One region of the Actinoplanes digitatis genome, then DNA from elsewhere that is predicted to be linked to it. Evidence: riboswitches for the same ligand, from Rfam matches in the RefSeq annotation. Region 1 holds a riboswitch; the other holds the start of a gene.
The links. Region 1 has a riboswitch for S-adenosylmethionine ahead of BJ971_RS16235 (aminotransferase class V-fold PLP-dependent enzyme). Riboswitches for the same ligand answer to the same signal wherever they lie in the genome.
Positions count from the first base shown of each region.

Region 2: it holds a riboswitch for S-adenosylmethionine, as region 1 does, so the genes downstream of both, thrC (threonine synthase) here and BJ971_RS16235 (aminotransferase class V-fold PLP-dependent enzyme) in region 1, are expected to answer to the same signal.

Region 1 is NZ_JACHNH010000001.1:3,758,681-3,761,879, forward strand. Features, by position in the region: gene BJ971_RS16230 (putative bifunctional diguanylate cyclase/phosphodiesterase) at 1-61, shown strand, start outside; gene BJ971_RS16235 (aminotransferase class V-fold PLP-dependent enzyme) at 64-1,341, opposite strand; SAM riboswitch class IV at 1,376-1,492, opposite strand; gene BJ971_RS41305 (methionine ABC transporter ATP-binding protein) at 1,634-2,617, shown strand; gene BJ971_RS16245 (methionine ABC transporter permease) at 2,614-3,199, shown strand, end outside.
Region 2 is NZ_JACHNH010000001.1:143,554-146,752, forward strand. Features, by position in the region: gene BJ971_RS00635 (VTC domain-containing protein) at 1-570, opposite strand, end outside; gene BJ971_RS00640 (DUF4956 domain-containing protein) at 567-1,169, opposite strand; SAM riboswitch class I at 1,398-1,535, shown strand; gene thrC (threonine synthase) at 1,548-2,828, shown strand; gene BJ971_RS00650 (hypothetical protein) at 3,037-3,199, opposite strand, start outside.

The DNA.
Region 1 (3,199 bases):
CTGCGAGCAGGCACAGCGGGTCGTCACGGAGGCTATCGCGCCGCTCGGCTCGCCCGCCTGACCTCACCGGCCGGCGCGCACCCCGACCAGCTGCCGTCCGGCGGCGCCGGAGGTCAGCGCGCCGATGGCGGCGACGAACCGGTCGATGTCGCCGTCGGTGGTGCCCAGCCCGAAGCTGACCCGCAGCAGGGCCGCCGTCGCGGTGTCGCAGCCGGTCACGCCGGCGGCGCCGGTGAGCCGGCGTGCGAGCGGGTGCGCGCAGAACTGGCCGGCCCGCACCCCGATGCCGTGCTCGTCGGCGAGCCGGTCGGCGACCTCCGCGGCGTCGCCGCCGGGCAGCGCGAGCGACACGATTCCCACCCGCGGCTGCGCGGCGCCGAACGCGCTGACCTCGGCGACGCCGGGCACCCCGGCCAGGCCGTCGCGCAGCCGGGCCAGCAGGCTCTGCTCCCGCTCGTGCAGCGCGGCCCGGTCGGCCCGGCCCAGCGCCGCGCAGACCGCCGCCAGGGAGACCGCGCCGAGCAGGTTCGGCGTGCCGCCCTCGTGCCGGGCCGGGCCGGTGGCCCACGTGACGGCGTCGTCGCCGACGGACGCGCTGGCGCCGCCGCCGCGCAGGTAGGGCGCGGCCGTGTCCAGCCAGTCGGCGCGGCCCGCCAGCACGCCCGCGCCGAACGGCGCGTAGAGCTTGTGGCCGGACAGCGCCAGATAGTCGGCGCCGAGCTCGGCGAGGTCGACGGGGGAGTGCGGCGCCAGTTGCGCGGCGTCGACGACGACGCGGGCACCGTGGCGGTGCGCGACGTCGGCGAGGCGCCGGACCGGCCAGACCTCCCCGGTCACGTTGCTCGCGCCGGTGACGGCGAGCAGTGCCGGGCCGCGCAGCGAGCGCAGCGCCCGGTCCAGGGCCTCGACGGCCGCGTCCGGGCTCGACGGCGTCGCCAGCCGCAGCGTCGCCGGCCAGGGCAGCAGGTTCGCGTGGTGCTCGCCGTCGAAGACGATCGTGGTGACGTCCGCCGGCAGGCACCTGGCGAGCAGGTTGAGCGCGTCGGTGGTGTTGCGGGTGAAGACCACCGCGTCGCCCGGCCGCGCGCCGACGAAGCCCGCGACGATGTCGCGGGCGCGCTCGTACTCCAGCGTCGAGGTCCGGGAGCGGACGCCCGCGCCGCGGTGGACGCTGCCGTACCAGGGCAGCAGGCCCTCGACGGCGTCGGCCGCGGCGCGGACGCAGGGTGCCGACGCGGCGTAGTCGAGGTGGGCGAACGGGACGGTGTCCCCGCCCGGTAGCCGGACGGTGAGCCCGGCGCCGATGACGTCGAGCTCGGTGTGCTGCGGCAACAGGGACATGGCGTGCGCCTCCGCGAGGTCGGGGACCCCACGGGGCCCGCGCTTGCCCGCGTCGTTGTCGACGCCGGCCCGGTCCTCACCCGGAGCACCCCATCGCGAACACAAGGGTTGCCGGCCAGCAAGCCGGGGCTGTACGCTGGCACTCATGACCTGGTGAGCACCGTAGCAGCTCCGGCCGGTGTGGCCGCACAGGCCGGTGATGATCGTTACAGCCGGTTGGTCCGGGCCGTGTCGACGGACTAGCTTTCCCCCTCGCATACCTATCGGCTTTATAGGATTCGAGAGAGCATCCGTGATTCAGATCGAGGATCTCCGCAAGACCTACCGCTCGCGGCGCCGCGACGTCGTCGCCGTCGACGGCGTCGACCTCGGCGTCCGGCAGGGCGAGATCTTCGGTGTGCTGGGCCAGAGCGGCGCCGGCAAGAGCACGCTGCTGCGCTGCGTCAACCTGCTGGAGCGGCCCGACGCGGGAACGGTCGTCGTCGACGGCCTCGAGCTGACGGCGCTGCGCGAGCGGCCGCTGCGCGCGGCCCGGCGCCGGGTCGGCATGGTGCACCAGCACTTCGCGCTGCTCTCCTCGCGCACGGCCGCCGGCAACGTGGCGTTGCCGCTCGAGGTGACCGGCATGCCGCGCGCCGACCGGGCCCGCCGGGTGGCGGAGCTGCTCGAGCTCGTCGGGCTCGAGCAGCGCGCCGCCGCGTACCCGGCGCAGCTCTCCGGCGGCCAGAAGCAGCGCGTCGGCATCGCCCGCGCGCTCGCCGCCGGGCCGCAGGTCCTGCTCTCCGACGAGGCGACCTCCGCCCTCGACCCGGAGACCACCGGCTCGATCCTCGACCTGCTGCTCGACCTGAACCGGCGGCTCGGCCTGACCATCCTGCTGATCACCCACGAGATGGACGTGGTCAGGCGGATCTGCCACTCGGCGGCGGTCATGCGCGACGGCCGCTTCGCCGAGTCCGGGCAGGTCGCCGACCTGCTGCGCCGCCCCGGTTCGGAGCTCGCCCGCGGGCTCTTCCCGCTGCCACCGGCGCCGCACCGGCCAGGTGAGACGGTCGTCGACGTCACGGTCAGCGGCGAGGCGGCCGACGAGCCGATCCTGGCCGGGCTCGCCCGGGCCCTCGACCTCGACGTGCGCATTCTCGACGGCGCCGTGCAGAGCCTCGCGGCGACCCGCGCCGGGCGCCTGCGGATCGCGCTGCCCGGCAGCGCGGACGACAACGCCCCGGCGCTGCGGCATCTGCGCGAGCGGGGCGCCCTGGCGGAGGTGGCCGCGTGACCTGGCCGGAATTGAGCGAACTGCTCTGGGCCGGGCTGCGGGAGACGGCCTGGATGGTCGGCTGCGCCGCCCTGCTCACCGCCGTCGGCGGCCTGCTGCTCGGCATCCTGCTGGTGCTGACCGACCGCGGCGGGCTGCTCGCCGCGCCGCCGCTCAACGCGCTGCTCGGCCTGATCGTCAACGTCGGACGGTCGCTGCCGTTCATCATCCTGCTGGTCGCGGTCATCCCGTTCACCCGCGCGGTGGTCGGCACCACCATCGGCACCACCGCGGCGATCGTGCCGCTGACCATCGGCGCCATCCCGTTCTACGCCCGCATCGTCGAGACGGCGATCCGCGAGGTACCCGGCGACGTCGTCTCGGCCGCGGTCGCCATGGGCGCGTCCCGGCGTCAGATCGTCGGCAAGGTCCTGCTCCGCGAGGCCCGCCCGGGCCTGGTCGCCGGCCTCACCATCACCGTCGTCGCGCTCGTCGGCTACTCCGCCATGGCCGGCGTCGTCGGCGGCGGCGGCCTCGGAGACCTCGCCATCCGGTACGGCTACCAGCGCTTCGAGACCGAGGTCATGATCGCGACAGTGGTGC
Region 2 (3,199 bases), 3.6 Mb from region 1:
GGCCCAGGACAGGTCGACGTCGATGGTCACCCGGCTCTGCGTGGCCGGGAGATAGAGGGTGCTGCGCAGGTAGCTGGTGGTGAGCACGGGCCCGAAGGCCAGCCCGGCGATGCCGCCGAGGTCCTCGAGGACGGCCTCGACGAACCAGCGGCCGGGTGCCATGTCACCCTGCTGCCGCTGCTCGTACGCCAGGCGGGTCTTGACCGTGCCGCCGCGCACGCCCTCGGTCTTGACCTCGAGCCAGCACTGCCCGGAGTCGAGATACGTCCGCGTCCGGATCTTGAACCGACGGCGGCGGCGCAGCGCGGTGAGCCGGAAACAGACGAGGTCGGCGGTGTCGAAGTAGACCGAGCCGTACCGGAAGAGCCGGAGGCCGTCGATGTCGAGGATCCGCGCGTCGCGGCCGATGGCCGGCAGCAGCCGGGCCAGGTCGTCCAGCGCGAGCACGTACTTGCGGTCCCGCCTGATCTGGAGCTCGGCCTGCGCGGTGAGCTCGTCGAGCCCGATCGGCCCCAGCCCCGCGAGCCCGTCCAGCCGGTCGCCGACGGTCCGGGCGGGCGTGGTGGTCACCGCTGCGCGCCCGCCGTCGCGGCCGGACGGCCGGCGGTGGCCGCGGGCGCCGCGCCGGCCCGGCGGGAGTAGCGGACCTCGACCGCCGTGGTCTCGCTGACCAGGTCGACCCTCTCGACCGAGACGGCGTGCACCCGCGCGCCGAGCAGCTGCTCGAGCTTGGCGACCAGGGCCACCTCGTCGGTGATCGCCGAGTCGAGGACGAGGACCTGGCGCCGGTAGCCGCGGAACAGCCGGGGGTGGTCACCGAGGTACATGACGGCGAGGATCAGCGCCATCATCCCGGGCGCGAGCCAGGCCGAGCCGCCGCCGAGCGGGCCGAGGATGCCCAGGGCCAGCGCGGAGAAGTAGTAGGCGACCTCGTGCTGGTCCAGCTCGGTCGAGCGCAGCCGGATGATCGAGAGCACGCCGAAGAGCCCGAGCCCGAGCCCGGCCCCGACGGTGCTCGCGCTGAGCGAGCCGGCAACGGCCAGCACCCCGACATTGACACCGAGGTACGCGACGACGAGATCTCGGCGGCGGTGACGCGGGAAGTAGAGCCCGAAGACGAGCAGGCAGACCGCAACGAGGTCGATCGCGAACAGAACGAGCCGAGGCATGACGGGGCCCTTCCCTCAAGGCATTCGGAGTGGCGGCCGGGTGAACATCCGGCAACAGATCCATGACTTTCAATGGAGACTAGGGTCCCGGCCCGGGAACCAACCTCAGAGAATGCTGTGAATCAATCGACCATCATCTATCAAGAGGGAAGGACGTCGCTCACACCTCGGGACGGTCTGCTCCGATTTCGCCGCCCGCGTCGTAAGGTGTTGGAAACACAACTGAATACCTCATCCAGAGGGGCTGAGGGAACGGCCCGATGACGCCCCGGCAACCACCGCGCATGTCTCGATGACGAGGCCGCGTGCGGCAGGTGCTAATTCCGTCCCCATGTGCGTCGCACGACGCCCGGGGAAAGATGAGAGGAAGGCCTCATTATGACGTCGGCCGTCGACGCCCCCAGCAAGTCCCTCAGCCCCGCCCGCGCGCTCGTCTGCCGTGGTTGCGGCGCCGAATTCCCGCTCGTCGCGCAGCACGCCTGTTACGAGTGTTTCGGCCCCCTCGAGGTCGCCTACGACCCCGCCGCGCTCGCCGCGGTCACCCGCGAGCAGATCGAGGCCGGCCCGCAGAACATCTGGCGCTACGCCGCCCTGCTGCCCACCGGGCAGGACCCCGCAACCCGGGTCACCCTCGACCCCGGCCTCACCCCGCTGGTCGGCGCCGCCGCCCTGGCCGCCGAGATCGGGCTGCGGGCGCCGCTCTGGGTCAAGGACGACTCCGCCAACCCGACCCACTCCTTCAAGGACCGGGTCGTCTCCGTCGCGCTCACCGCCGCCCGCGAGCTGGGCTTCACCCGGTTCGCCTGCGCGTCGACCGGCAACCTGGCCAACTCCGTCGCCGCGCACGCCGCCCGCGCCGGCGTGCCGTCCATCGTCTTCATCCCCGGCGATCTCGAACAGGGCAAGGTCATCACCACCGCCGTCTACGGCGGCGACCTGGTCGCGATCGACGGCTCCTACGACGACGTCAACCGGCTGTGCGGCGAGCTCGTCGAGACCGACGAGTTCGAGGACACCGCGTTCGTCAACGTGAACGTGCGACCTTTCTACGCCGAGGGTTCGAAGACGCTGGGTTACGAGGTCGCCGAGCAGCTCGGCTGGCGCATCCCCGCACAGGTGGTCGTGCCGATGGCCAGCGGCGAGCTGCTCACCAAGATTGACAAGGCGTTCAGCGAGCTGGTGGAGATCGGCCTGGTCGAGGCGCCCGAGGGCGGCTGGACCGTCTTCGGTGCACAGTCGGCCGGCTGCAACCCCATCGCCACGGCCCTGCACAACGGCACCGACCAGATCATCCCGGTGAAGCCGACCGGCATCGCGAAGTCGCTCAACATCGGCGACCCGGCCGCCGGCGCGTACGCGATCGAGGCCGTGACCCGCACCGGCGGCTGGATGGACTACGCCGGCGACGACGAGATCCGCGACGCCATCCAGCTGCTCGCCCGCACCACCGGCGTCTTCGCCGAGACCGCCGGCGGAGTCACCGTCGCGGTGCTCAGGAAGCTCGTCGCGAGCGGCCGGCTCGACCCCGACAAGGAGACCGTCGTCTTCAACACCGGCGAGGGACTGAAGACACTGGACGCCGTCGCCGGGCAGGTCGGACCCACTCACCGGATCAAGCCGTCGCTGCGCGGCGCCCGGGACGCCGGCCTCCTCGGATAACACAGAGTAGTCAAACCTCTGCCCAACGTTGAGAATTCCTTCCCCTGAGGACTTGCGGAAGGATCGCAGGCTCGGCAGGATGCTCTACGCGGGAGGACGTGACGCCGTACGCGGCCCCACCTTTGAGCTTGGCGACAATCTCCTAGGGGCCCAACGACCCAGTGCCGGAGGCGCTGTGCGTGCGTCCTCCCGACCAAATTCTTCCGCCTCAGCGCTTCAGTCGCCGCAGGCCCGGCCGCAGCGGCGCCTCGCGGTAACCGCCCAGTGCCAGCCCGGCATGCCGCTCGAACGCGTTGCGCGTGCCGGCCGTTCCGGTCATCGCCCAGGAGTAGCCGCAGCAGGCCCAGTACACGGGCCAGAACAGCGGGCCG